One region of the Photobacterium sp. GB-36 genome, then DNA from elsewhere that is predicted to be linked to it. Evidence: predicted binding sites of a transcription regulator. Region 1 holds the regulator's gene; each other region holds the start of a gene.
The links. The regulator PurR, encoded in region 1, represses purine synthesis genes. The targets are predictions, from matches to a motif close to TNANGNAAACGTTTNCNTNA.

Region 1 (7,620 bases):
TCAAAGCGACTCAGCTACTTATGGAAGAATCAAACAATGCATAAACTCTCTCTATTAAAAACCTCTTTATTGACGCTGGTGTTAGGACTTAGTAGCTACGCGCAAGCAAGTACGGACTCAGCAACTGAGAAAAATAAAATCATCAGTGCTGGTGCTTCAGTTACTCAAATCATTAACGCCTTAGATGCTAATGATCAAGTCGTCGCCGTTGATCTAACAAGTAAAGGATTAGTGGATAAATCAACCCCTAAAGTGGGTTATCACCGCCAGCTTTCAGCTGAGAACTTAATGTCTTTATCCCCGACTCACCTTGTTGGTTCTAATGAAATGGGGCCACAAAGTACACTTAACCTACTTGAGCAATCAGGTGTTGAAGTTGATATTGTTAACTCAGGGGAAACCGTCAAAGATTTGCTTACACGTATTGATCAGATTGCTAAACTCACTGATCATCAAGATCGTGCTGAAAAGCTAAAACAAAAGCTTAATGTTCAGCTAGATAAAATTAATACTGCAACAGCCAATATTAAGACTCCTAAAAAAGTCTTGTTCTTAATGATCCATGATGGTCGCCCAATTAACATTGCAGGAAGTAATACTACTGCAGATAGCATCATTACACTTGCTGGTGCTAAAAACCCTGCTGCAACATCAATCAGTAACTACAAGCCTATTTCTGGTGAAGCGCTGGTTACCATGCAACCAGATATTATTTTGTTGAGCACACGTACAGCTAGCAAGATCAAAAACATGCAAGATCTTATTGCCCAAATGCCATTAATTGCCGCAACACCGGCTGCAACAAATAATGCATTACTCACAATAAAAAGTACTGCGCTCATTGGTGGTTTAGGACTCGAGAGTGTTAATGAAGCTTTAAAGCTTAATCAGGCTATTTATCCTTAAATTACGCCTCTATCATCCCTATTTATTCGTGCGTAAGGTTGTTGTTACATGTATGCAAAACGCTTCTCAGCCCATCATATTTATATAATAAGTATCGCCTTACTTATTTTTACAGGGCTTTCTTCTATTGTTATAGGTCCTATGGCGATCAGTTATAAACAAAGTTTGTTAGCACTATTACCCGGTGATCATGAACTTGCTAAACATGTCAGCCTAGTGATCCATCAAATTCGTTTACCACGTACGCTTCTCTGTTTTGCTATCGGTGCAATTTTAGCTGTATGTGGCGCTGTACTACAGGGACTGTTTCGCAACCCGCTTGCAGATCCTGGGATCATCGGAATCACTGGCGGTGCAGGCTTAGGTGCTGCATTGGCCATTGTCTTATTTGCCCCTCTCACCGCATCATTCCCTCAGCTTTTAAACTTCGCTATTGTGCCTATTTTTGCCTTTATTGGCGGCGCAATCAGCACCGTTTTAGTTTATCGCTTAGGCACAGATAAAAACGGCACATCGGTGATGATCATGCTACTCGCTGGTGTCGCGATAACCGCAATTTCAGGCGCAGGGCTTGGGTTACTCAATTATGTTGCCGACGATCAAGCCTTACGTGATTTATCATTGTGGTCAATGGGTTCACTGGCTGGTGCAACATGGACAGGCATTATTCTCGCCTATTGCACATTCGGGTTACTCTTTACCTATTTTTATCGTCATACCAGTAATTTAAACGCGTTGTTATTAGGCGAAGCTGAAGCTCGACATATGGGGGTTAACACCCAAAAACTAAAACGTAATTTAATTATTACATGTGCTGCGGGAGTGGGTATGACTGTTGCCGTTTGTGGCCCGATTGGCTTTATTGGCTTGGTTATTCCTCATGTGGGGAGAATGCTAACTGGTCCAAATCATAGAACCTTATTGCCAATTTCGGCTTTACTTGGCGGATTAATCCTCTTGGTTGCCGATATGATTGCTCGAAGCGCATTCTCGCCTCAAGAACTGCCGGTTGGGATCATCACCGCCATGTTAGGCGCGCCTTTCTTTATCTATTTATTAGTTAATCAAAAGAGTCAGATGTCATGACGTTAAATCATTCAGCAAAGGTCGATTTTACAGCAAGTAGCGACAAAGTCTGTGTTATTCAGGCTCGCGACTTATCATTACAATTCGGTGATAAAGTCCTGCTAAATCATCTTGATATTGATATTCACGCAGGAGAAGTCACCGCATTACTTGGGCCAAACGGTGCAGGTAAAAGTACCCTGTTAAAAGTATTATGTGGTGAGATTACGCCAAAATCAGGCACGGTTTCTTTCTTTGATCAACCGCTTAATAATTGGGCTCGGGAAGAATTGGCATGTCACTTAGGTGTCCTTCCACAACATAGCGCATTATCGTTTGCCTTTACCGCGAAAGAAGTTGTCGAGCTAGGCGCAATTCCATTGCAGCTCACTTCGCCTGAACTGAAAGATGCAACAGCATCAAGCATGCAATATGTTGATATTAACAATTTAGCTAAACGTCTCTACCCCACCTTATCGGGGGGTGAAAAACAGCGTGTACACCTTGCCCGGGTTTTAACACAACTCAGTAAAGCCGGTGATAAATGTATCTTGATGTTAGATGAACCCACCTCAGCACTCGATCTCGCCCACCAGCACCACACCTTACAAATTGCCCAAAATATGGCTATACAAGGCGCCGCTGTAATTGTGGTATTGCACGATTTAAACCTTGCAGCCCAATACACTGATCGGATGATTTTCCTTAATGAAGGAGAAATAAAAGCCGACGGCACGCCAACACAAGTTCTTACTCCTGAAGTAATAGATACCTTATATGGTTGGCCTGTCAGTGTTCATACTCATCCAAGTGGTGATTTTCCTTATCTTTTATCAGCCAATCATTCTGTTTTTTAACGTTTTATCTATTAATGACTAGATATACACAATAAATTGAAGCTATTAGCATGACAAACATCGAGTTTTTACGGTTAATGATCAATTAATTCAATCAAGTTGAATAGAAAGATTGCACAACGCAAAACACACAGTAAAATGTGATCGCAAGCGATTACATGTGTAATTAGTGTAAAAATAGTTTCTATCTTCTAATGCCGCATTTTACTGCGGCTTTAGTTGTTTATGATCCATGATAATTGCAACACCCTATAATTCGGTATCAAATTGAATAATTAAGTAGCTAATAACTAAAGGATCTTCATCTCTGCGAGTGAACTCGTAAGCCATAGACTACGTAATTAATCAATTTGGTATCAAAAACCTTTGTCAGATCCTAATCTGACCATGATAAGAAGAATAAATATGGCAACCATTAAAGACGTTGCACGTATGGCAGGTGTATCAACTACTACAGTGTCGCACGTGATTAATAAAACACGCTTTGTTGCAGAAGCAACGCAACAAAAAGTTTTGGCTGCAGTAGATGAACTTAACTACGCCCCAAGTGCAGTAGCGCGAAGCTTAAAATGTAATACAACACGTACTATCGGCATGTTAGTCACTAAATCGACTAACCCATTTTTTGCCGAAGTTGTGCATGGTGTTGAAGAATATTGTTATGGTGCAGGCTACACACTGATCTTATGTAACACCGAAGGTAACTTAGAAAAACAACGTGATTACTTACGTATGCTTTCTGAAAAGCGTGTTGATGGCCTATTGGTTATGTGCAGCGATCTGGATCAAATGCTGCTCGATTTACTTGAGCGTAAAAATGATCTTCCTATGGTTATCATGGACTGGGGCCCAGAAAGCCCACATACTGATAATATTCTAGATAACGCTGAAAACGGCGGTTATATTGCGACTAAGCACCTTATTGAAAATGGTCATAAGAAAATTGGCTGTTTATCTGGGCAAGTTGATAAGTCTACTTGTCAAGAGCGCCTAAAGGGCTTCCGTAAAGCGATGAAAGAAGCAGATCTCACTGTTAATGCTAATTGGCTACTTGACGGTGACTTTGAGTGTGAGTCAGCCGTTGAAGCTGCTCATAAGTTTATCGCAATGGAAGATCGCCCTACTGCTATCTTCTGCTTTAACGACATTATGGCCATGGCTCTGATCAGTACCTTTGAACAGGCAGGTCTGCGTGTTCCTGATGATATCTCAATCATTGGCTACGATAACATTGACCTTGCGCCCTACTTTGCGCCACCGCTAACAACTATCCACCAGCCTAAACGTCGTTTAGGTAAAAAGGCCATCGAAATCTTGCTAGAGCGTGTGAAAGACAAGAATCATGAGCGTCAAACCTTTGAAATGACGCCTAAACTTGTTGAGAGAAAATCGGTTAAAGATCTCAACTAATAAAATTTATCTTTCTATGTTAAGGAAAAGCCGATAAGTTAACCTTGTTGGCTTTTTTTTTACTTATAAAAAACAATCATGAGTATTTATAATTATAAAGCTTATTAAAATAAGCTAAGAACAAATACCTGAACCAATATCACATTTTTGAGAGCTTAGATTTAATATTAAAAGTATTATTTAATATAACTTTATATAGTCACGAACTGGCAAATTAATTGAAAGATTAAGACGCAAAACCACCGGCCTAAAAATTATGTTAATAATTCAAGGTAGCGGGGTTACCGAAGGATTATTATTGAACCGACAATATTATGACACAAACTTAACAATATATTGACAGTATCAATGTGTAGATTAATTAATCTATTTCCTCGCTCTTAATGTTTAGGTGACACTCATATTTTTTCACCGAGTAGAAGCATGGATAAACCAATATTAAAAGATTCATTAAAATTATTTGACCATTTTGGTTCAATAAAATCACGGTCGATGTTTGGCGGTTTTGGCATTTTTTCTGGTGATACAATGTTTGCATTAGTTGTGAACGATAAACTTCACTTACGTGCAAATGCTGAAACTGAAAAGGAATTCAAACAAGCTGGCTTGGAACCCTATGTTTATAAAAAACGTGGCTTCCCTGTTGTAACCAAGCACTATGCAATACCCGACCAATGGTGGGATGAACCCACAAAGATTGTAGCTCAAGGTAGGTATTCACTGGATGCAGCAGAAAAAGACAAGCAAGAAAAGGAGAGTTGCGTACCTGACCGAATTAAAGATTTACCTAATCTACGATTATCAAATGAAAGAATGCTTAAAAAAGCAGGCATAAACACTATTGAACAACTTCTAGCAGTGGGCTCTCTTGGCGCATATAAAGCACTTCAAGAATCACAAACAAGTCCATTGAGTATTGAATTGCTTTGGGCATTGGAAGGTGCAATTAGCGGTCAACATTGGTCAGTTATTCCTGAGCAACGTCGAAATGAACTATTATCTGCCTTATCTTAAAAATATAAGTTGTCTTAAATATAAAATACTTAGGAATAAAAGAGCCCCCATTCTTTTATTTCTAAGTATACCTTTCAAAAATAATTTCCGTATTATCCTTATCTTCCTTTATAAAATTCAATATTTATTTGGTTTAATTGCATAATAACAAACTTTTGCCATTAAATTAATTCCCTCCGTTTTGCACTCCTTGATTTATATAAATGATAATTATCTTTATTTATATTCCATGCCTAATTATTTGCTAATACGACCAATAACCCATCTTCTCACTAATAAATAACGCGGCGCTTTAAACTGTCTTATCTCCTGCTGATTTTTTCACCAACCAATTGAAGAAAAAGAAATATTTATCATTAAATGAAATACAATGTCTGATCTTAAGGTCTACATGTTTACAACTGCTACTGAGTAAGATCGTATAAAACCCTACTTTTAGGGTATTTTTTAAGGAATCACATGCGCATTTCGATCAAAAAAATTGACTCTTTATGGGTAAAGCCTTTGCTATGGCTTCAAGCTCGCCACTATGGTCAAGTATTAAACCCTGCAAAGCTATGGGGACGTAAACCTGTCTTATTTTGGTTAGTCGCAGGTTTTTTTGGTTTTCTCGACCGTAAAAAGTCACCGATTCAAGATGTCATGCGATCTTTGGTCTGTGTGCGTGTTTCACAATTAAACGATTGTGCCTTTTGTGTTGATGCCAATGGTATGAAGCTCGCCGAACGTTGTGATTCAGAAGATAAAATTAAAGCACTCGCCAACTGGCAACACTCTACGCTGTTTACAGATCAAGAACGCGCTGTGTTGGCCTACACTGAAGCGATGACAATAACAGGCAAACGAGTGACAGATGAAATGCTTGTCGCGCTACAAGAATGGTATAGCAGTGATGATATTATTGAACTCACTGCTTTAGTTAGCTTTCAGAACTTGTCGGCGAAATTTAACACTGCGCTCGATGTGCCAGCACAAGGCTTTTGTTCTCTTCCTATTACGCCTAACGATATTGCTCAAGATAACGTGCAAGCATCAGATAAAAACATAACGAAAAAGGATCAGGCAAATGAATAAGAAAAAAACGCTATTGCTGCTGGTCATTGTCAGCCTTATTGCGTTATGGCTACATTTTGATCTAGGCCAATACCTTACCCTTGAGTTCATCAAGCAAGAGCAATTAGCCCTACAAGCAAAGATTGAAAGTCAACTTTTCACTGCTTACTTGTTTTTCTTTGTACTCTATATTGCCGTGACAGCCCTTTCCTTACCCGGCGCTGCAATTTTAACGTTGCTTGGAGCGGCATTATTTGGTTTTTGGCCTAGCCTTATTATTATTTCTTTTGCCAGCACAATAGGTGCAACATTGGCTTTTCTATCAAGCCGCTATATTTTGCAAGACTGGGTACAACAGCGGTTTGGACAACGCCTCGCGACCATTAATCAAGGGATTGAAAACGAAGGCGCATTTTATCTATTAACGCTGCGTTTAATCCCTGTAGTGCCGTTTTTTCTGATCAACTTACTAATGGGTTTAACCCCGATTAAAACTCGTACCTTCTTCTTTGTCAGTCAGCTTGGCATGCTGGCTGGAACTGCTATTTATGTGAATGCCGGTACTCAACTGAGTAACATTAATAGTTTGAGCGAAATCATCTCATTTCCTGTATTGATATCTCTTGTATTACTCGGGATCTTCCCACTGCTCGCAAAAACAATTATTAATTACATCAAAAGCCAAAAGGTTTATAGCGATTGGCAAAAACCTACAGTGTTTGATCAAAACCTAGTGGTAATTGGTGCTGGTGCTGGCGGTTTAGTCAGCTCCTATATCGCGGCAGCCGTAAAAGCGGAAGTCACATTAATTGAGCGTCATAAAATGGGCGGCGATTGCTTAAACACAGGTTGTGTGCCATCTAAAGCCTTAATCCGTGTCGCTCATAGCGCTTATGAGCTGCAACAAGCAAAACAATTTGGTATTGAAGCTAAAATTGAAAAAATCGACTTTAAAGCCGTTATGACTCGTGTTCACAACGTTATCAAAGATATCGAACCGCATGATTCGGTTGAACGTTACAGCAAGCTTGGTGTGAATTGTGTCCAAGGTGACGCGACGATTTTGTCGCCTTGGGAAGTAGAAGTTAACGACAAAGTGATCACCACACGTAACATTATTATCGCAACAGGGGCTTCCCCACTATTGCCCAATATTTCAGGCTTAAACACAGTTAATCCATTAACGTCCGATAACTTATGGCAACTAGATACTTTACCTAAAAAGTTATTGATTTTGGGTGGTGGTCCTATTGGTTGTGAATTGGCTCAAGCGTTTAATCGTCTTGGCGCATCTGTCACCTTAGTTGAAATGGCA
Region 2 (7,620 bases), on a different contig from region 1:
AAGTCGGTGAGCATTATTTAACATGGTGTTGGTTTGCTGGTTGCCAAGGGGCTCACCCGACAGGCTGTCAGGTATTAAATTCCGTATCTTTACACTTAATGCATAATGATCCTTCATCGAAGAAAGCATTATGGCAACAGATCTGTAGTTATGACGTATAAAATTATTCCATTAGACACCCAGCATGTTGATGATGTTTGGCGTATTGAACAAGCGGCTCATGCTTTTCCATGGGCAGAGTCGATGATCCGTAAAGAGCCAAATCGTATTGCAGCAAACTATGTGTTAGTCGTTGATGATCAGGTAGTAGGTTACTGCTTTGGTCAATTAGTCGCGGGTGAAGGAACACTGTTAAATATTGCTATTGATCCTGCTCATCAACGAAAGGGATATGGCAAAGTGTTACTCAATGGTTTTATTGATGCGTTAGAAGCCAAGCAAGCGGAAGAGATTTGGTTAGAAGTCCGAGAGAGTAATACCGGTGCGTATAAACTTTATGAAGCAACAGGCTTTAATGAAACTAACCGCCGTATTGATTACTACCCAACGGAAAATGGGCGTGAAGATGCCTTGATCATGGCGTATATGTTTATGCCTTTTGGCTAGGCCAATAATCAGTGAGTAAGTGATATAAAAAAGCCGAGCGTGATGCTCGGCTTTGTTCTATCTAGCTGAGGTGATTAGTGCTCACGAGTTGCACGGAAATCAACTTCAGGGAAACGCTCTTTTGCAAGGTTTAAGTTAACCATCGTTGGGGCGATATAAGAGAGATTATCGCCACCATCTAGAGCAAGGTTAGATTGGTTCTTACGCTTAAACTCTTCGAGTTTTTTCACGTCATTACACTCAACCCAACGCGCAGTTGCTACATTAACGCCTTCATAGATTGCTTCAACGTTATATTCCGCTTTAAGACGGGCAACAACCACATCAAACTGAAGTACACCAACCGCACCAACGATCAAATCGTTGTTTTGCAGTGGGCGGAATACCTGTACCGCACCTTCTTCTGAAAGCTGTACCAGACCTTTTAATAGCTGCTTTTGCTTTAGTGGATCTTTAAGACGAATACGACGGAATAATTCTGGTGCGAAGTTAGGAATACCTGCGAACTTCAGGCTTTCACCTTGAGTGAAGGTATCACCAATTTGAATCGTACCGTGGTTATGTAGGCCGATAATATCACCAGCATAAGCCGTTTCTGCGCGAGAACGATCACCTGCCATAAATGTTACCGCATCAGAAATACTTACATTTTTGCCAGTACGAACATGGTTCATCTTCATACCTTGGGTGTAAGTACCCGATACAATACGCATAAAGGCAATACGGTCACGGTGTTTAGGATCCATGTTTGCTTGGATCTTAAATACGAAGCCAGAAAACTTCTCTTCTGTTGCTTCAACTTCACGCTCATTCGCTTGGCGAGAAAGTGGTGCAGGTGCCCATGCCGTTAAGCCATCAAGCATGTGATCAACACCAAAGTTACCCAGTGCGGTACCGAAAAATACTGGTGTTAGTTCACCGGCTAAAAATAGCTCTTCATCAAATTCATTTGATGCGCCCATTACAAGCTCTAGCTCTTCACGAAGTTGTTCCGCAAGCTCTGTACCAACAGCTTCATCAAGATCAGAATTTTCCAATCCTTTAATGATGCGTTGCTCTTGAATTGTGTGGCCTTGACCTGTGCTGTATAAGATCGTTTCATCACGGTGGATATGGTAAACACCTTTGAATTCTTTACCACAACCGATAGGCCATGAAATAGGGGCACAAGCCATACCTAATTCATTTTCTACTTCATCAAGAAGCTCCATTGGATCACGAATATCACGGTCCAATTTGTTCATGAAAGTAACAATCGGTGTATCACGTAGACGCGTCACTTCCATTAACTTACGAGTACGATCCTCGACACCTTTTGCCGCATCGATAACCATTAAACATGAGTCAACAGCGGTTAGGGTACGGTAAGTATCTTCAGAGAAATCTTCGTGTCCTGGAGTATCAAGAAGGTTTACTAGGCACTCGTTATATGGGAACTGCATTACAGATGTAGTTACCGAGATACCACGTTCTTTTTCCATCTCCATCCAGTCTGATTTGGCGTGTTGGTTTGAACCACGGCCTTTTACTGTACCGGCTTTTTGGATAGCGTTTCCGAATAACAGTACTTTTTCAGTAATGGTGGTCTTACCCGCATCGGGGTGAGAGATGATAGCGAAAGTACGACGTTTTGATACTTCGCCCTGAAACTGAGTTTGCGACATTAGCGTGTTCTTTTTTAATAAAAGTACTCCGTTGCTGCCGTATTACATCAAGCAAAGCAACAGAACAGAATGAATGGAGTGAGTTACTGCTTATTGTCGCTGATTTTAGCGCGAGACTCAATCTAGGTGTATAAGAATCATTAAGGGTAGTTAGAAATAATATTAAGATTATATTGAATCATCACTATTTACGTATTAGTTACTACAGGAATATTTATGATAGATACCCACTGCCATTTTGATTTCCCCCCCTTTAATGATGACCCAAAGCGAGCATTGGCATTGGCGCAAGAGGGAGGGGTGAACCAGATAGTGATCCCAACGGTAGGGCAATCGAATTGGGCTAAAGTACAGCTGTTATGTCAGCGCTATCCCGCACTTTATTACGGTTTAGGTATTCATCCTTTCTTTAGTGCTGAGCATACGAGTAACGTTTGTCAGCGTTTACATTTTGAGTTGAAGGAAGCACTTCAACAACCATATTCAAAATGTGTTGCCGTAGGTGAATGTGGACTAGATTTTGCCATTGAAACCCTTGATAGAGAATTACAACAAACATGGTTACAAGCACAATTACAGTTAGCGAATATCTATCGACTGCCGATTATTTTGCATTGCCGCAAAGCCTTTCCTGAATTAGTGCGAGCCATAAGAGCAGATACGCCATCTCAAGGTGGGGTCTATCATGGGTTTAGTGGCAGTTATCAGCAAGCGGTTCAATTAATAGATCTAGGCTTAAAAATTGGTGTTGGCGGCACTATCACCTATGAGCGTGCGAAAAAAACGCGAGAGACTATCGCGAAATTACCTCTCTCTGAGATTGTGTTAGAAACCGATGCGCCAGATATGCCCGTCTGTGGTTTCCAAGGTCAGCCGAACAGACCGGAAAAAATCGCTTATGTAATGAATACTGTTGCGTCTCTTAAAGGGATAAGTATCGAGTCTGTCACTGAAGCGACAACCTTAACGGCACATGAACTTTTCAAAATCCCATCGTGATCTTGGTGCAAAAGGTAAACGATTGCGTAAAACGTTTGCGTTTCATGGGTGAACTTTTTGTGATGGTGTTCACGTATCGATTAACTCTTTCATGATTGTGGCATCAAAATTGTGAACTTAGCATTACTTTGTCCGCGCATCGATGGGTATAATGCGCCCGACTCTTAATAGAGCCGAATTGTCGAGACGCCAAACTTAACTTAATAGGATATACATAAACCATGAGCATGTTTATGAGCCTGGTTGGGATGGTTGTACTGCTACTTATTGCGGTACTACTATCAGACAACCGTAAAGCAATTAATCTACGTACTGTTGGAGGCGCGTTCGCTATCCAATTTTTATTAGGTGCATTCGTTCTTTATGTACCAGTTGGTCGTGATGTGCTATATGGCATGTCTCAGGCAGTTGCTAATGTTATTGCTTATGGTAATGACGGTATCAATTTCCTATTTGGCGGTCTAACATCGGACAAAATGTTTGAAGTGTTCGGTGGTGGCGGCTTCGTATTCGCACTACGCGTTCTTCCTGTTATTGTTTTCTTTTCCGCGTTGATCAGTGTTCTTTACTACCTAGGTGTGATGCAAATTGTTATCAACATCCTTGGTGGTGGTCTACGTAAAGTATTGGGTACTTCTCACGCTGAATCTATGTCAGCGACAGCAAACATTTTTGTTGGTCAAACAGAAGCGCCACTAGTTGTTCGTCCATTCATTCCTAAAATGACTCAGTCTGAGCTATTTGCAGTAATGTGTGGTGGTTTGGCGTCAGTTGCTGGTGGTGTACTTGCAGGTTACGCATCAATGGGTGTTCCTCTAGAGTACCTAATTGCAGCATCATTCATGGCAGCCCCTGGTGGTTTATTGTTTGCTAAAATCATCAAGCCAGAAACAGAGCAGCCTGTAGAGCAGATTGCCGGTGTCGACGAAGAAGGTGTTGAAAAACCAGCTAACGTTATTGACGCAGCAGCGGCCGGTGCATCATCAGGTATGCAGCTTGCGCTAAACGTAGGTGCGATGCTACTAGCATTCATCGGTCTAATCGCACTAATCAACGGTATGCTAGGCGGCATTGGTGGTTGGTTTGGTATGCCTCAGCTGACACTAGAACTTATCCTAGGTTACATTTTCGCACCACTTGCGTACCTAATTGGTGTGCCATGGGGTGAAGCACAAGTGGCGGGTTCATTCATTGGTCAGAAGATTGTTGTTAACGAATTCGTGGCTTACTTAAACTTTGCACCGTACTTAAAAGACGTGGCAGATGGCGGTATGGTTGTAGCACAAACAGGTGTTGCAATGACTGAGAAGACGAAAGCTATCATCTCATTCGCACTATGTGGTTTCGCAAACCTATCATCGGTTGCAATCCTACTTGGTGGTCTAGGTGGCCTTGCTCCAAGTCGCCGTGCAGAGATTGCTCGCTTTGGTATGAAGGCAGTAGCAGCAGGTACATTATCTAACCTAATGTCTGCAACGATTGCTGGTCTGTTTATCTCTTTAGCAATGTAATTGCAGAGATAACTGAATAAAGAAGAACGCCTCAATGAAAATTGGGGCGTTTTTTTATGCCTGATACTTTTGGTTATCAACAGAAAAAGTAAACATTATGGCTATTGTTCTAAATTAACTTCATAAAATCGATTGCGTTCCCTTTTCTTATATTCCACTCTGCTATTCTTATGCTAAAGATTATAAGTGTGTTGAGATAGGTAGTATCAGACTCAGCAGTAAATAGTGACGTCAGAAGTGCTCATTAACTGTTTCTGATTCTCTATTTTAGTAAACACATTATCCACTGGTGGAAACATAAGTTTGATAGGCTTAAGACGGCGGTCTTGCTATTATTGAGCCTAACAAATACAGCGATTTGTAAGAGCGGGCGAGTTGTTCGGCTCTTGCGCGGGAATAGGGATAAGTCATTTGGTAAGTATTCACTTACTAAAACTTCAAGGAATCAAGTCCGCTCATTTGTTGCAGTAGTTCTTACTGCATTCGGTAGCCTAATGAATAATCATTAGCGCTTTACCTTCGTTTATACTGATATTTAGAGCCTTATAGCTAAGCGCTTTAAATGTAATATTACGACTGGAGATAGTCATGAGCGATTTAAAAACTGCTGCACTACGTGCACTTAAATTAATGGATTTAACAACACTGAATGACGACGACACTGACGCAAAAGTGATCGAGCTTTGTAAGAATGCAAAAACAGTGGTTGGTAATACTGCAGCAGTGTGTATTTACCCTCGCTTTATCCCAGTAGCGAAAAAGCAACTACGTGAGCAAGGTACGCCAGATGTACGTATTGCAACGGTAACGAACTTCCCACATGGTAATGATGATATCGAGATTGCTGTTGCAGAAACCAAAGCGGCAGTGGCTTACGGTGCTGACGAAGTAGACGTAGTATTCCCATACCGCGCACTTATGGCGGGTAATGCAGAGGTTGGCTTTGAACTTGTGAAGCAATGTAAAGCGGCATGTGGTGATAACGTACTGCTTAAAGTCATTATCGAAACGGGTGAGCTAAAAACTGAAGCGCTAATTAAGCAAGCATCTGAAATCTCAATTAAAGCTGGTGCTGATTTTATTAAAACCTCAACCGGTAAAGTGCCTGTTAATGCAACACCAGAATACGCACAAATCATGCTTAACGTGATCAAAGATATGGGCGTTGCTAAAACTGTTGGCTTTAAGCCTGCTGGTGGTGTTCGTACTGCTGAAGATGCACAGCAATACCTAGCAATGGCTGATGATATTCTTGGTGCAGAGTGGGCTGATAGCCGTCACTACCGTTTTGGTGCATCGAGCTTACTTGCTAATTTGTTACACACACTAGGTGAAGGTGAAGAAGCGGCGCAAGGCGGCTACTAATCCTTTGTAAACAAGGTGGTGATGTGCCACCTTGTTTTAACTCTTTGTCGGCATTATAAATGCCGTACTAATTCTTGAATTGGCTTTTTCCAGCACTGCATTTTCGCGGTTGTTGTCTTTTTTGCACCTAAAATTTAGAAATAAAGCAAAATAAAACACAATTTAAGCATTGGTGACCCTACTTCGCTGAATTAAAAATAAGAGGAACAGCATGTACTTACCTCAAGAAATCATTCGTAAAAAGCGTGACAATATTGAATTAAGCGCCGATGAAATTAACTTTTTCATTCAAGGTGTAGCGAAAGACACCGTCTCTGAAGGCCAAATCGCCGCATTTGCAATGGCGATTTATTTTAATGATATGACGATGGATGAGCGCGTTGCCTTAACTTGTGCGATGCGTGATTCAGGCATGGTGATTGATTGGGGATACATGCACTTTGATGGTCCTATTGTTGATAAGCACTCAACTGGCGGTGTCGGTGATGTTACTTCACTGATGCTAGGTGCAATGGTGGCAGCATGTGGTGGTTATGTACCGATGATCTCTGGTCGTGGCTTAGGTCATACAGGGGGGACATTAGATAAGTTAGAAGCTATCCCTGGTTATAACATCACACCAACCAATGACGTTTTCGGTAAAGTAACCAAAGAAGCCGGTGTGGCAATTATTGGTCAGACCGGTGATTTAGCACCTGCGGATAAACGTGTGTACGCAACTCGTGATGTAACCGCGACGGTTGATAATATCTCACTTATTACCGCTTCTATTTTATCGAAGAAATTGGCGGCGGGCTTAGATTACCTCGTCATGGATGTGAAAGTAGGCTCTGGTGCTTTCATGCCAACTTACCAAGCCTCTGAAGAGCTTGCGAAATCAATTGTAGCAGTGGCAAATGGTGCGGGTACGTGTACATCTGCATTGCTAACCGACATGAACCAAGTATTAGCATCAAGCGCGGGTAACGCAGTTGAAGTGCGTGAAGCGGTCCAGTTTCTAACTGGTGAATACCGTAACTCTCGTTTGTTTGAAGTCACCATGGCACTGTGTGCTGAAATGTTAGTGATCAGTAAATTAGCAGCTGATACCCAACAAGCGCGTGTAAAACTACAGGCCGTATTAGACAACGGTCAAGCCGCTGAGCGGTTTGGTAAAATGGTAGCAGGCTTAGGTGGCCCTACTGATTTTATCGAGAATTATGACAACTATTTAGAGAAAACTGAGATTGTAAAACCAGTATTTGCTGAAACAACAGGTTTTGCTCATGCTATGGATACGCGTGGCTTAGGTATGGCGGTTGTTGGTATGGGCGGTGGTCGTCGTGTTGCTAGCGATAATATTGACTATGCGGTTGGTTTTAGCGACATGATCCGTTTAGGTGATGAAGTTTACGCTGATACCCCTCTTGCAATGGTACATGCTCGTACTGAAGCGCAATGGGAAGAAGCAGCGAAAGCGATTCGCAGTAATATTA
Region 3 (7,620 bases), on a different contig from region 1:
TTTCACCGGATCGTTTGCCCATAGCACCACATTTTTACTGTGATCAAGGATTTCAGACCAAGAAGTACCTTGTGCGTAAACTTCTGTTGAGCCGAGCACGTATGGCATGATGGTTTGACCAGCACCTGTTGAGTAGTCGCCTACTTTAGTGATGTAGTTACCATGCATACCCACAGCACGTTGCATGTGGCTGGTACAGCTGTGGAACTGACCCGTTTGACGCCAACCCGTTTGGCCTGCATGCAATGCCCATGGACCGTAATCTTTTTGAATACGTTCCAGTTCACGGTAGAACAAATCTAATGCTTCATCCCATGTAACACGGATAAAACGGTTATTACCGCGAGTTTCACCACTAAATTTGTGTTTCTTCAGCCAATCTAAACGCACCATAGGGTAGCGTACACGTGATGGATTGTAGATTACGCCCTTAATGCCTTTTAGCATTTCGGTTGGGTTTTTATCTATTTCAATCGCTTCGATTTCTTGTACTTTACCGGCATAGATATGGGCGCGGAAAGCGCCCCAGTGTGAGCCGGAGTAACGCCATGTACCTTGACCAATTTGATCGTCTGCAAACACTTTTGATGATGCGAGTAGGCTAGGACCGATAACAGAAGCAGCACTTGTTGTTGCAAGGCCTTTAAGAAAACTTCTTCTTGATACAGACATATTTATTTTAACTCCATCAATACTTAGTGTTGTGCGTCAGAAAAATCAGAAGAGTGCTTCTGAAGGTATTTACGCACCACGGCTTCACTATCACGGTCAAAGTTAACGAACGCTAACATACCGTTGAACATTCCAGGCCAAGTATTGGCATCGAAGTGGCTTTCAGCAGGTTGAGTGTGACAAACTGAACAGTTAGTGGTGTAAGCTGATTTCGCTTTTTCCCAAACTGGCGTGATGTCATTAACAAGCGAGTCTTTTGGCATCCAGACTTTTGCTGTTACACGTTGCCAAGGAAGACCTGTTAGGTCATCAACTTTCTCTTCATATTTATCAACAACCTTGTCGTTTTGTGCAGATTCTTTTAGGAGCGATGCAACAGGAATGTTCATACCGAAGTCTTCTTGAATCACTCGGCCATAGCCCTTGTCTTTACGCCAGCCTGCAATTTCAACTTCAACTGCTTTGTCAGTTTCATCGATCACTTTTACGCCAGAAGCAGGGTTTAATAGGCCAGCTTCTACCTTCATATCTTTATCTTCATAAACAGGAAGGAAACGTACGCTATACACTTCTTCGCCTTTGTTGTACTTAGTATCGTGAGATAGCTGTACTAACTCAGATATCATGCCACCACTGGTATCCATATCTTTCGGTAAGTGGTGAGCAATACCTTTGTGACAATCTACACAGCTTTGATCACGCTCTGCTGCATTCTTCATTTGAACGCGAGCAACAGGAGACATCTTAGTGAAGTCCATTCCTTTATAGTCATGGCAATCTCGACATTCTTGAGAGCCATTCGCTTTAAAGCGTTCCCACTCATGTTGAGCCAGTACAATGCGGCGGTCTTCAAATTTTTCAGGGGTATCAATGAAGCCAGCTACGTGGGCGAAGACTTCTTTACTTGCTTGAATTTTACGCGCGATTTTATCTGTCCAGTCGTGTGGAACGTGACAGTCAGGACAAGTTGCACGAACACCAGAACGGTTTTTGTCATGAATAGTGTTGGCGTATTCAGGTGCAACGTTGTCAGCGTGGCAACTAACACAGAACTCTTCGGTATTGGTTGCTTCTAGTGCAGTATTAAAACCACCCCAGAAAATAACGCCAGCAATAAAGCCACCAAGGGTTAGTACACCTAGGCTAATATGAACGCTTGGACGTGATAGGGTCTGCCAAGCTTTAAGCAAAAATGATTTCATTATAGATTCTCTTATATGATGCTAACGGTGATTAATTAGGGATTAACCGCCATGTCCTGGTGGACCAAATACGAAGAGTTGAAGCATCCAAACGGTAAAGCCGTAGCCCCCGACAAAAATGACGCTGAGAATTGGAAATAAAAAGACGACGATAAAAATGAACATCTTCCATTCTCGGCTACGAGTTTGCTTGGTTTCTTGATCAGTCGCACTGCTCATACAACCTCCTAATTTGTAAAAATGAGTAGTTATAAATATTTTTATTAAATCTATTTATATTGCGATCATAAATTAACCACCACATGCAGTTCAATTAATACTTTAGAGTTAACCCTATGTTTTACAGTGTTTTTTGATTTTGACCCTATACTGTAATAATAAAAGACATAATAAGTAGAAAAGTTAAAATTTATGACGGTATGTTTTAATTTAAAGGAGGGGGGATTATTCGTGATTGTATTATTGGTTGTTTGATTGTAATAAAATAAAAGTAAAGTTGTATTAATCGTTATTTGAATGTGTAGGTGTAATTGTGTTATAGCAATTAATTGCTGCTTAAAATATGAATAGCATGAATAACATTACTGATGAAAAAATAGGCATTATATGAATGCCTATTTTTTTATTGATAATTACAGCGCTTAAGCTTTAATCAATAAGCTGATAGTGATTACGTAAAATATTAATAATTTCAGCTTTAGGGTTTTTGCTTAATGTGATCTTTTTTCCGGTGATTTTTTCGGCAATACCCGTATAAACACGCGATATTTGCATGAGTACTTCTTGTGGTAACTCGTTGTCACGAGCAAGAGCAAAGCGTTCTTCCATGCGATCTTTATTTAATAAAATATCGGGCTCTGGAAAAGTGTTAAGTAGTACTTGGCGAAAATCTTCTTTTGAGTTTTCGACGATTTGACCGTCGCGGTAAGCTGCGCCATCCCAGATACGAGAAGAATCGGGTGTTCCCACCTCATCCATATAAATGAGTTTTTCGTTACCACTAGCATCTGTTACATAGCCAAACTCAAATTTGGTATCAACAAAGATTTGATCAATATTTGCGAGTGCATTACTGATAACATTAAATCCTTCTGCCAATAACTTTTCATACTGGGTAATGTCATCAGTATTGCGGAAGTTGAATGCAGCGAAATTATTGACGAGATCATCACGAGTGACATTGACATCATCTGCTTCAGGAACATTCGGAATGCCTTTTAGAATCCCTTTGGTTGATGGTGTCATGAGTAGTTCAGGGAGCTTTTGATCTTTTTCTAGCCCTTCAGGTAATTCTATACCGCAGAAATGACGTTCACCTTTGCTGTATGCACGCCACATTGAACCGGTAATGTATTGGCGACAAATAGCTTCAACCATCACAGGTTTTGCTTTTTGTACAATCCAAACAAAAGGGTGGGGGATATCAAGGATATGGCTATCCGCTAATCCATTATCTTTAAATAATTGAAACCAGTGATTAGATATCGCATTTAACGCAGCACCTTTCCCTGGGACTCCTTTAAGCCCTCCTTCACCGTGCCAGATACAATCAAAAGCAGAAATACGGTCGCTGATCACCATAATAGCGAGCGGTGCGTCGGGTTGAACGTTATAGCCTTTTTCTTTAATCAAACGTTGACTGTCAGCTTCTGTAAGCCAGTAAACAGAGCGTACCTTACCGCTATGAACGGGTTTATCAGTACGGATAGGGAGATCATCATTAACAGCTAAAACTTGATCGGCAAGGCTCATCGTGAAAGTCCTATTCAAAGATTACGCAGAAATGCAGAAGGATAATGACATGAATAAAATCACATCGTTATCAATCATCGTAATCGCATAATACAAGGTTAAGTAAGTCACTGCCAGTAAAATAGCAAACGTTTGCCTTTGGTTTGATTAAAACAAAAAAGGCGATAGACATTGGAATGTTTATCGCCTTGGCTATGTTTAAAATAGCTGGTGGATACTGCTTAATTTTTGTGGTGTTTGATGGATGAAGTGGGTTACCCATACTTGAATATCAGTCCAGTTTAGCCATACGGGACTAAACCGAAAGTGGTGCCAATTGGTTAAAATATGCAATGTCTTATGATAAGACGGTGCGGTCGCAAAAAGTAAAACAATTGCCACTATTTGCGCCAAGCTAATGAGAGGGTTCCTAACGGAAAAGGGTTTTAATGCTGTTCCAAATGACTTTTTTAGACGTTGGTTGGAAAGATCAACACTATAAATTTCATCTAACAACAAGTGAACAAAACCACCAAAAAGAACAAAGCTACCTGCTAGCCAGCTGGTTTCGGCGGTATGTCCAATGATAGAGCTTACATGAACGCAACATAGGGCAATGAGCAGAACAAACGCAATTGAATGGCAGCAACCACGGTGGACAGTACGGCGTTCAAAAACCGCTTTTCCCATATAGCGGATAGTAATAAACAGTGCTGCGCTATAGAGTAGTAACTCAAGCATCGTCACTTGAGTATAAATATGACTAATTAAAATGAAGCAGCAAAAACCAGCCAAGATATTAAACAAGGCTTTCATCGATGTTGAATGATCTGAATCTATGTCAGGTAATAGGCCACCAATAGTGCCAAGAAATGTCATCCAAATTGCCGCCGAAGGCGAAATATGATCAGCCGATAAGAAGGCGGTGGCCGTTAAACCACTAGCAACGGCTGCAACACTAAAGTGAGTAGAAAAGTTTGCCAAGAAGAAAGTTCCAACTGGGTTTATATACAGTTGTGTTTATCATTATATGGTCATAAATTTCAACCAATATCACAATTCTAGCATGTACTTTATGTTTGTTCGGATAAATAAACAACGAAACGGAGTATTTATCTGTTAAGTGTGTTAGAGCGTTGATGGGGAGAAAAAGAGATAAAAAAGCCTTAGTAAAGTTGGAGTAACTTAACTAAGGCGCTAATTCACAGGGAGAGAAAAAGTTATGCAGCGATAAATGCTGAGATAATGCCGATCACACCACCAAAGACACCGCCCCAAACGACTAACCAGCCTAAGTGTTCACTGATCATCTTTTGCACCATTTCTTTGACCATTTTTGGGGTTAATTCATTCAGGCGCTGATCGATAATTTCTTCAATCGTCTCTTCGATATCATTGAGTGATTCAGGCTTAGCTAGTTGATCTTTAAGTGCTGCTTTAAAGTCATCTTGTTGGCTAATTTCGTTAACAGAATCCTGCATTTTTTCAATGAAAGGTTCGCGTAGTGGTTGGAGTGCTTCTACGCCACCCATCATGGTTAGCATGCCACCAAATTGTGAATTCATGATCACATCAAGTAACGAATCGTAAGCTGGCGCAAAATCAATTTTTTGGATCACAGGCTGCAAGTTTAAATTGGTTGAGCTTGTCATTTCTTTATTAAGAAAGCGGCTAATGTTTTCTTGAGTAAAGAATTGCTCCATCATGAGATTTTTAATGGCTGTTTTAAATTCTTCAAAACGAGCAGGAATAACCCCTGAGCCGTAGAGTCCGGGCACCTTTTCAAATAGCATATGAATAGCAAGCCAGTTTGTTAATGCGCCAGAAAATGCGAATAAGCCACAATAAAGGATGACTTGCTGGTTAGTAAGGTAACCAATAGCTAGCAAGATAAGTGAAATAAGGTTGGTGAGTAAGCTTTTATTCATACGGGTTTATTCTCGGTGTGGAGCACACAGCTAATTTTAAAAGAGGTGAGCCAAGTCTTTATGGCTTATTGTGGACAGATTTTAACAACAGACTATGCGCAATGCCACAATTAGCAGATTGATAGGTAATCGTTAGGTATATGTTATGCTCAACTGCTGTATATATCACCAGCAATGAATGTAAACCTAATTAAGGAATTGTTATACTCGCGCATTCACTTATCTATCATCACGTGGTGTTGTCATGACAAGCTTTACAGCTGAACAAACGGCTTTTATTAATCACCTATCTGGTAATGCATTATGTGTTGCAGGAGCGGGGACGGGTAAAACCACTACTTTGGTAGGGCTAGTTGAGAAAAAATTAGCGACAATTGCACCACAAAACATGTTGGTGTTGATGTTTAACCGTGATATTCGCACCGATTTTAAAGCTAAATTAGAGCGAAATAGTCATGGGGTGAATGTTCCCGTGCATACATTTCACAGTTTTTGTTATCAATTATTACGTCAATCAGGCTATTTAGCTGAGACGGGTTATCAAATTGATTTCAATAATGGTGAAAGTGATAAAATCATTGCGAAACGAATTTTGCGTCAAATGGCAGCGCAAGAGAAGTCGTATCAAAAGCAACAAACATTCAAAGATCCGCGCACCATTGAATTATTGATGAGTTTTATTGGTTTGGTAAAAGCGCATATGTTACCGCCAAAGGAAGTGTTTGAGCTGTCTGATATTAGTGATGAATACCATTTTATCATTGAAGCGTATTGGAATTTTGAAACTATTCGTAAAGAGCGTAAACAGTTATTCTTCGATGATTGGTTGGTAGAAACGGTTAATTTACTGACTGATAATGAGGCGTTACGTGCTTATTATCATCAACAAATCCAATTTATGGTTGTTGATGAATTTCAGGATATAAATACCGCGCAATATCGATTGTTAAAACTGTTACTCGGGGAGCAAGCGCAATTAGTGGCTGTCGGTGATGTCGATCAGTGTATTTATAAATGGCGTGGCAGCGCTCCCCAATTTATGCTGAACTTTGAACAAGATTTTACGCCTGCAACCACCTATAGCCTGTCACATACATTTCGTTTTGGCCACAGCTTAGCGTTAGCTGCGAGTCACTTGATTGCCAATAACAAGCAACGTTTCCACGATTTTCAAACGATCTCTCATCAGTCAGTTGCTGATACCCCCGTTGAAGTGATAGGAACTGCGCGCCAAGTCGGCGAGATCGCACAATCTATTGCTGAATATATCGAACAAGGTGGAACACCTTCTGATGTTGCGATTTTAGTTCGTCGTTGGTCACAAACTATGTTGTTTGAATTAGCGTTTTTAACTAAAAATATTCCTTTTTATATGCCTGTTGGCTCGGTGTTATCAAATAGTCGAGAAGTGAAATTATTGCTTGATGTGATGCGATTTGCCACTGGGCGCTACAATCAGTTTCAACCTCATGAGAAAGCGACACTCGTCTTTAATATGATGTCTTTTCCACACTGTTATGTGCCAAATGCCAGTTTGCGACCGTTATGTGATGAGCTTGCTAATACGCCAATTGAGCAGTGGTTAGAGGTTGTGAAGAAAACGGAAAAGTTACAGCCAGCATTAAATCTTGATAATTTTACATCACGAGTAGAATTATTAATGATGCTTCGCCGTAAAGGGGGCTTTAAAGCATTAGATGTTTATCGTCAGTATCGTCGTGATAGCGAGTTAGATAATTGGATTTGGAAAACAGAAGCGACTGCATCAGAAATAGAAGAAGCGGTTGAACGACTTGATAGTGTTGAAACGGTATTGGCTTCGATGGATCAAGATTGTGAAAAAGCACTTCAGTATTTTGACTATTATACGCAACGTTCTGATTCGTTACGCCAATCAGAATCCACCACAAGCAATGTGCAATTAACCACGATATTCAGAGCGAAAGGTTGTGAGTATAGCCAAGTACATTTACCGTATTGGGATAAAGATGCTTTTCCTTACGTTAATCGATCTTCTGTCGGTATTTCAGCAGATACTGAAGAAGAACGACGCTTGGCGTATGTCGCGATAACGCGTGCGAAACATA
Region 4 (7,620 bases), on a different contig from region 1:
TGGCGTATTGCGATTGAAAAACCTGTTGCAAGTGAGAGGGCGGTACAAGATATAATTCAAGCTGGCGATATGGCAATAGCGACATCGGGTGATTATCGTAATTACTTTGAAGAAGATGGAGTGCGTTATTCTCACTTGATCAATCCTCAAACCGGTAAGCCAATTGCTAACCATGTTGTGTCGGTTACAGTTATTGCGCCATCTTGTATGACGGCAGATGCATACGCGACGACTTTTTCTGTTATGGGGGAAGAAGAGTCTATAGCATTAGCCAATAAAGAGAAGTTACCTGTAATGTTGATTGTAAAGACCAAAGATGGCTTCGTTGAATATAAGTCAGATACGTTTGAGCAATACGTTGTTAAAAAATAAATGAGGTAGTCATGGTTATTTACTTAGTCACATTTTCTGTTTTCTTATTAGTGATTGTCGCAATGGCAGTTGGCTATATTTTCCAACGTAAAACCGTAAGTGGCAGCTGTGGGGGATTAGACGGCATTGGTATTGCAAAAGAATGTGATTGCCCTGAGCCGTGTGATGCGCGTAAAAAGCGTGAAGCCCGCGCTGCTCGTGCAGCTGAATGGAAAAAGAATCAAATTATCTAACTGCCTTTGAGCAATTAAATGGCATAAAAAAGCCTGAGCTAACTCAGGCTTTTTTATGCCATTTAATTGCTCACTAACTGATTTCTACCGTTTTTCTTGGCGGTGTAAAGGTTATCGTCAGCTTGTTTAATTAGGCTATCCAGTGTTTTTAAATTTGTTGCTGCACCAATACTTATAGTGATTTTTATCTGCTGATCAAGGTAGGGAATAGTAATTGATTCAATGCGTTGTCGAACAAGTTCTAAGGTTGATAAAAAGCTAGGGAAGTGACCACAATGCTGAATGCAGAACTCTTCTCCGCCAAAGCGGGCAACAATCGATTCTGGAAAGTGAGCATCAATGATTTTACTGATGCTGATGAGTACGGCATCACCACCATCATGGCCATACGTATCGTTAACTTTTTTAAAAAAGTCGATATCAATCATCGCTATATTCAACGACTCATTTTCAGTTTGACAACAGCTATGAGTGAAGAAGTAACGACGATTCCAAAGCCCTGTTAAAGCATCTTGGTTTGCCATCCGATACAGCTTATCAGAGGTATCTTTCATATTTAGAATATGATGAATACGACAGTTAAACTCTTCTTGATTAAAGGGCTTATAGAGAAAATCGTTGGCACCTGCTTTTAGAAACTGCGCCGTCATCGTGCTGTCGTCACTACCAGATAGACCTAATACCGCCATTTTATTTCGACTGTACTCACGTCTGATTTCACGGGTCATAGTAATGCCGTCTTTTTCTGGCATATCGTTATCAGTAATAACTAAGCTTATATCTGGATTATCATCAATGATTTGTAGCGCTTCATTACCGTCAGAGGCTTCATATACCGTGAGGTTCTGTTTTTCTAATAAATGACTGACATGATTTCGTACCATGTCAGAATCATCAACAACGAGTGCTTTATGCTCTAAGTTAGCTTCTAGACGAAGTAATAGTGGTACAAGGTAGGCAACGGAAGCTGCACTATCTTTAAGTAAATAATCTAAAACGCCTTTGGCAAGAACTTTTTCGCGGATAGTTTCATTAAATTGGGCAGTTAAAACGATCGATTTGACCTTGTGGTCTAATACGAGATCGATGATTTCACCATCTTGACCATCCGGAAGGCAATAATCGAGTACAGCACAAAGATAACGTTTTGGGGCGGCTAATAATTTTTTAGCTTGTGATAGGTTTTCGGCAAAAATAGCCTTGAAGCCAGCTTGTTTCAATTGGTCATCAAGATAGTGACGAAATGCGCGGCTATCTTCGACAACAAGTACTTGATGTTGCAAAGTTAACTCCTTTTAGCAATACGCATAATAAATTCGGTGTATATTGATATTTATAACATTAGATGTAATGGGTTGATTATCAAATATTTTATTAGGTTTTATTTTTGTGATCTTGTTGGTGAAATATCAAACTTAATTTGTATTCCTTTTTAGATGAATATTTTTAGTTTTCCAACTATCGTAATTCATAGTTATAATAGCTGTATGTATAAACAGTAACTACGAGTGTCTTTGGTGGCGAATATAACGAAACAAATAGCAGGCCAAAGGAAAATTATTCATGTCGATATGGATTGTTTCTATGCTGCCGTTGAAGCTCGTGATAATCCAGCTTTACGTGATATTCCGATAGCAATTAGTGGCCGCTCGACGCGAGGCGTCGTCAGTACTTGTAATTACTTAGCCCGTAAATATGGTATTCATTCAGCAATGCCAACGGCTCATGCTTTAAAATTATGCCCACACTTAACCTTAGTGCCAGGCAGAATGCAGGTTTATCGTGAAATATCCCAACAGATACGGACTATTTTCTTAAGGTACACGGATAAAATCGAGCCATTATCCTTAGATGAAGCATATTTAGATGTATCTGATTGCGAAATGCTTCATGGCTCTGCGACCTTAATTGCTCAGGATATTCGCCGTGCAATTGAAGAGGAGTTACAGCTCACCGCTTCTGCGGGTGTGGCTCCGGTGAAGTTTATTGCCAAAGTTGCTTCAGATCTGAATAAGCCTAATGGTCAATATGTGGTTACACCTGAAGATGTGGATAGTTTTGTTGCTGAACTAAAACTAGAAAAAATACCTGGGGTAGGAAAGGTAACTATTCAAAAACTCCATGAGAAAGGCTTGTATATTGGTCGTGATGTACAAAATTATGACCGTCATTTACTGCTACAGCAATTTGGCAAATTTGGGCAATCATTATGGTCTCGAGCACACGGTATTGACGAGCGTGAAGTGATTGTTGAACGACAACGAAAGTCGGTTGGGGTAGAGCGTACCTTTAGTCAAAATATTTCAAGTTTTGATCAGTGTTGGCAAGTGGTTGATCAGTTATATCCTGAGCTTGAGCAACGATTACGTAAAGTACGGCCTGAGTTAGATATTGCCAAGCAAGGTATAAAGTTAAAATTTGCAGACTTTCAACAAACTACGGTTGAGCATATTTATCCTAAATTAGATAAAGCGCAATTTATCGATTTATTAAAAGAAGCGATGACCCGACAAAATTCTCGTGAGATACGCTTAATAGGCTTAAGTGTTGGGTTAGAGGTTGGTTTAAAAGCGCAACAGCTTTCTTTTGGTTTTTGATTAGATGAAAACAGAACCTTCTCTGTTGACACATTTATTACAGTGCATATAAAAACGGGCTTAACATGAGATCACGTTAAGCCCGTTTTTGTTATTCCGTAAGTTTATTTTTTAACAGGAATATTTTTAAGTACTGCAATCATTTGATCCCAGAACATTTGAACGGTATCAATTTTCACTTTCTCATCAGGTGAGTGTGGGAACTTGATGGTAGGACCAAATGATAACATGTCCATTTCAGGGTACGGTTCTTTAAATAAGCCACACTCAAGACCTGCGTGGATCACCATGATGTTGGGTTTATTACCATACATCTCTTGGTACATGTCACGGAATACGTGCATGATTTCAGAATCGGCGTCTGGCTTCCAACCTGGATATGTACCAGAAAACTCACATTGTGCGCCTGCTAAGGTTGCTAATGATTGCAACATGCTTTCTACATAGCTACGACCAGAGTCAGTTAAAGAACGGACTAAGCAAAGTACGATCACTTTATCGCTTTCTGTCGTGATAACACCCATATTTAGTGATGTTTCAACAACGCCCTCAATGTCATCGCTCATACGGATAACACCGTTAGGGCAGACGTTTAATACATTGATTAGACGTGTTTGATCTGCCATTACCATTACATCTGTTGGTAGTTCAGCAGATTCAGTAAATAGGTTGATATCTGTTTCTACATGACCAAGCTCAGCACTTAGTAGCGTTTTGTAATGAGCGAATAATGTATTTAGTTGATCAACATGTTTAGCTGGTAGGGTAACAATCGCAGACGCTTCACGAGGAATTGCGTTACGTAGGCTACCGCCTGTGAAGTTGTTAATACGTAAGCCAAGATCGTCTGCATGAGAGACTAAAAAGCGAGCCAGTAATTTGTTTGCGTTGCCACGGCCAGTATGAATATCACAACCAGAGTGACCGCCTTTTAAGCCCTTTAGGACTAATTTAATTGCTTGGTGATCTGCTGGTGTTGCTTCACGCTTTATATCAAGTGTGATTGCGCCGTCTACACCGCCAGCACAACCCATGTAGACTTCGCCTTCTTGCTCAGAGTCAGTGTTTAGTAGAATGTCACCTTCTAACCAACCTTCTTTAAGACCAAAAGCACCGGTCATGCCAGCTTCTTCATCAATAGTAAGTAGTACTTCTAATGGGCCATGTTCGATATCTTTAGCAGCCAGTACCGCAAGACAGCTTGCCATACCCATACCGTTATCAGCACCTAATGTTGTACCTTTTGCCGTTACCCATTCACCGTCAATGAAAGGTTGGATAGGATCTGTTGTGAAGTCGTGAACGGTTTCTTCATTTTTCTGTGGAACCATGTCGATGTGCGCTTGAAGTACCACACCTTTACGGTTTTCCATGCCTGCTGTTGCTGGCTTTTTAATAATGACGTTACCTGTTTCATCACGGCGAACATCTAAGCCTTCTTTTTTAGCAAACGCAATGATGAATTGTGCTAATTGTTCTTCATATTTAGAAGGATGAGGGATCGAACAAATTTGATCGAAAAATTGCCATACAGCTTGAGGAGATAGTTGACTGATTTCAGACACGGAAGCCTACCTTTATAGAATTTTGGTCCAGTGACACTTGTCAGGCTATTAGCCGTCAAATGACATATATAAGTAGCGATTTACTCCATCGCATTTTTTTTAGCATATCATTCAGACTTCGGTGGAGGTAGAGAAAAAAGTAAAATCTTAAACCACGAATACGATAATGAATAAGTATTAACGGCGCTTGACTTGTATACATTGAGCTGATGATTACGTAATTATTTCTTATATTTATTTTCTTGATCATAAAGCAAGATTTAACCGATCAAAATTGAAAAAAATTACATCAAAATTGGTTTAACAATGTTTTTTTGTAAAAAGTGTGACGAGGTTAAAGGAAATGCTTGAAAGTAAATTACGTAATGGTTATGATTTAGACAGTCTCATAAAGGTATGAGAAAACACTGTACACGTTCAGGATGAACCCGAGATATCGCCTCCATGGAACCGAGATAAGTGCGACCACGATGGTCTTTCCCCTCCAAGGATTAAGCGCATAAATATTTATGTGGTTAATTTGGATTACTTATTTATAAGGTGATTTAAAATGAAAATTTTTGATTCAATTACACACTTTTGGAATAACCGCTCTGTATATACAGGTAACTTTACTTACCCTAATTACTTTGGTTATTAAGAATTTTGTTATCTAGTTGCTGACTAGTTAGCCGAACAGCTTGTTCACCCCCTAACTTGAGAATACTAAATAATCGTGAGCGATTATTTGCAACATTCGCCGCCGCTTCGCTTTGAAGCGGCGTTTTTTTACCTTTAAATCGTCATAACAAGTTAGTCACACATCGCGATGTGATCCTTAGTACGTTTTATTGCTGTAGATCTCATAAATATAAAATAGATGAAATATATTAATTTGGCATATTTTAGCTAATGCATTGATTTTATATTGCTAATTATCTGTTCTTAAAAGCCAAAAAAACAAAATTAAATTTATTAGTCTTAGTTTTGTGCATTTACTCGATATTTTCTGGAAATTGATAGATCTGATGTTTATAATCGCGCTCGAATTGAGAACGCAAACGTTTTCTTTTGCTTAATACTAACGTGTCAATCTCCAAGGAACAGAGAAACATGCTTGAGAAGTTATTTAAACTAAAGGAACACGGCACAACTGTGCGAACGGAGTTGCTTGCTGGCTTAACGACATTCCTGACCATGGCTTACATCATTTTTGTAAACCCTACTATGCTATCCAGTACGGGAATGGATAAAGGTGCAGTATTTGTTGCAACCTGTTTAGCTGCGATGATCGGTTGTTTTGTGATGGGATTTTTTGCTAACTATCCTGTCGCACAAGCACCAGGCATGGGCTTAAATGCCTTCTTTACTTATACCGTTGTGCTAGGCATGGGGTATACATGGCAAGTTGCGTTAGCCGCTGTTTTCTTATCAGGTTTGTGTTTTATTGCGTTAAGTTTATTAAAAGTACGGGAATGGATCATTAACTCCATACCAATGGCGCTGCGAACCGGAATTTCTGCAGGTATAGGTTTATTCCTTGCCTTCATTGCATTACAGAGTTCAGGCATTGTCGTAGATAACCCTGCGACGTTAGTACAAGTAGGCGATCTAACTAGTTTTCCTGTTGTGATGGCAGCACTTGGTTTCTTTCTAACCATAGCGCTTGTTCATCGTGGCTTTAAAGCTGCAGTCTTGATTGCAATCTTAATTGTTACTGGGTTGAGTATTGCATTTGGTGAAGTGACTTATGGCGGCATTATGTCAATGCCACCAAGCATTGCACCAACCTTTATGCAATTAGATTTTTCGGGGGCAATGGAAGTTGGCCTGATTTCAATTGTGTTTGCTTTCTTGTTTGTCGATTTATTTGATACCGCAGGTACGCTTGTCGGTGTTGCGACAAAAGCAAACTTAATCGGTGAAGATGGCAAGTTGCCACGCTTAAATCGCGCGTTACTTGCAGATAGTACAGCAACCTCTGTTGGTGCCTTATTGGGTACATCGAATACCACTTCTTTTGTCGAGAGTGTGTCCGGTGTCGCAGTCGGAGGTCGTACCGGTCTTACTGCGGTAACGGTTGGTGTATTATTCTTACTCGCTCTATTTTTTGCTCCATTAGCTGGCATGGTACCTGCCTACGCAACGGCTGGTGCATTATTCTACGTCGCGATTTTGATGATGTCGGGGTTAGTGGCAATTGATTGGCGTGATCTAACAGAAGCTGCACCGGTTGTTGTGGTTTGTTTGTTGATGCCTTTAACTTATTCTATCGCTGAAGGTATTGGCCTTGGTTTTATCACTTATGCTGCGGTTAAAGCAATGAGTGGTAAGGGGCGTGATGTAAATATCAGTGTTTGGGTTATTTCAGCATTGTTCCTTGCAAAAATAATTTTTCTTTAAGTTTTAGATTTCATAAAGCTTTATCTATTTAGGGCGATTTAACATCGTTGATCCAGAGGTTCTTTATCTATGAGTAATAAATTCATCATCACTTGGGATAACATGCAAACTTACACTCGTCAGCTAGCTGAAAAGTTGCTACCTGCTGAGCAGTGGACAGGTATTATTGCTGTTAGCCGTGGCGGTCTTGTTCCTGCTGCTATTTTGGCGCGTGAACTGGGTATCCGTCATGTAGATACCGTATGTATCTCAAGCTACGATCATGATCACCAACGTGATATGCGTGTGATCAAGAAAGCAGAAGGTGATGGTGAAGGCTTTATTATTGTTGATGATTTAGTCGACACGGGCGGTACTGCTGAAAAAATTCGTGAACTGTACCCACGTGGTAAATTTGTAACAGTATGCGCAAAACCTGCAGGTCAACATTTAGTTGATGATTACGTTGTTGATATCCCACAAGAAACGTGG

Region 2: a site for PurR is predicted at 3,293-3,312, ahead of C9J46_RS10355 (NupC/NupG family nucleoside CNT transporter). Genes of this name have one in related genera too.
Region 3: a site for PurR is predicted at 3,747-3,766, ahead of C9J46_RS03090 (phosphoribosylaminoimidazolesuccinocarboxamide synthase). Genes of this name have one in related genera too.
Region 4: a site for PurR is predicted at 5,800-5,819, ahead of C9J46_RS04565 (NCS2 family permease). Genes of this name have one in related genera too.

Annotation. Positions count from the first base shown of each region.
Region 1 is NZ_PYNY01000011.1:64,789-72,408, reverse strand. Features, by position in the region: gene C9J46_RS11855 (biopolymer transporter ExbD) at 1-44, shown strand, start outside; gene C9J46_RS11850 (hemin ABC transporter substrate-binding protein) at 37-906, shown strand; gene C9J46_RS11845 (iron ABC transporter permease) at 955-1,992, shown strand; gene C9J46_RS11840 (heme ABC transporter ATP-binding protein) at 1,989-2,828, shown strand; gene purR (HTH-type transcriptional repressor PurR) at 3,234-4,238, shown strand; cyclic di-GMP riboswitch class I at 4,437-4,527, shown strand; gene C9J46_RS11830 (TfoX/Sxy family DNA transformation protein) at 4,662-5,252, shown strand; gene C9J46_RS11825 (carboxymuconolactone decarboxylase family protein) at 5,712-6,326, shown strand; gene C9J46_RS11820 (FAD-dependent oxidoreductase) at 6,319-7,620, shown strand, end outside.
Region 2 is NZ_PYNY01000009.1:18,285-25,904, reverse strand. Features, by position in the region: gene C9J46_RS10375 (DNA polymerase III subunit psi) at 1-161, shown strand, start outside; gene rimI (ribosomal protein S18-alanine N-acetyltransferase) at 151-606, shown strand; gene prfC (peptide chain release factor 3) at 681-2,270, opposite strand; gene C9J46_RS10360 (TatD family hydrolase) at 2,487-3,269, shown strand; gene C9J46_RS10355 (NupC/NupG family nucleoside CNT transporter) at 3,491-4,780, shown strand; gene deoC (deoxyribose-phosphate aldolase) at 5,369-6,145, shown strand; gene deoA (thymidine phosphorylase) at 6,357-7,620, shown strand, end outside.
Region 3 is NZ_PYNY01000002.1:314,396-322,015, forward strand. Features, by position in the region: gene torA (trimethylamine-N-oxide reductase TorA) at 1-672, opposite strand, end outside; gene torC (pentaheme c-type cytochrome TorC) at 696-1,874, opposite strand; gene torE (trimethylamine N-oxide reductase system protein TorE) at 1,917-2,093, opposite strand; gene C9J46_RS03090 (phosphoribosylaminoimidazolesuccinocarboxamide synthase) at 2,523-3,626, opposite strand; gene C9J46_RS03095 (metal-dependent hydrolase) at 3,825-4,589, opposite strand; gene C9J46_RS03100 (DUF445 domain-containing protein) at 4,826-5,533, opposite strand; gene C9J46_RS03105 (ATP-dependent helicase) at 5,778-7,620, shown strand, end outside.
Region 4 is NZ_PYNY01000003.1:254,763-262,382, reverse strand. Features, by position in the region: gene C9J46_RS04590 (FAD:protein FMN transferase) at 1-372, shown strand, start outside; gene nqrM ((Na+)-NQR maturation NqrM) at 384-605, shown strand; gene C9J46_RS04580 (response regulator) at 668-1,888, opposite strand; gene dinB (DNA polymerase IV) at 2,132-3,202, shown strand; gene C9J46_RS04570 (aminoacyl-histidine dipeptidase) at 3,307-4,767, opposite strand; gene C9J46_RS04565 (NCS2 family permease) at 5,860-7,149, shown strand; gene gpt (xanthine phosphoribosyltransferase) at 7,219-7,620, shown strand, end outside.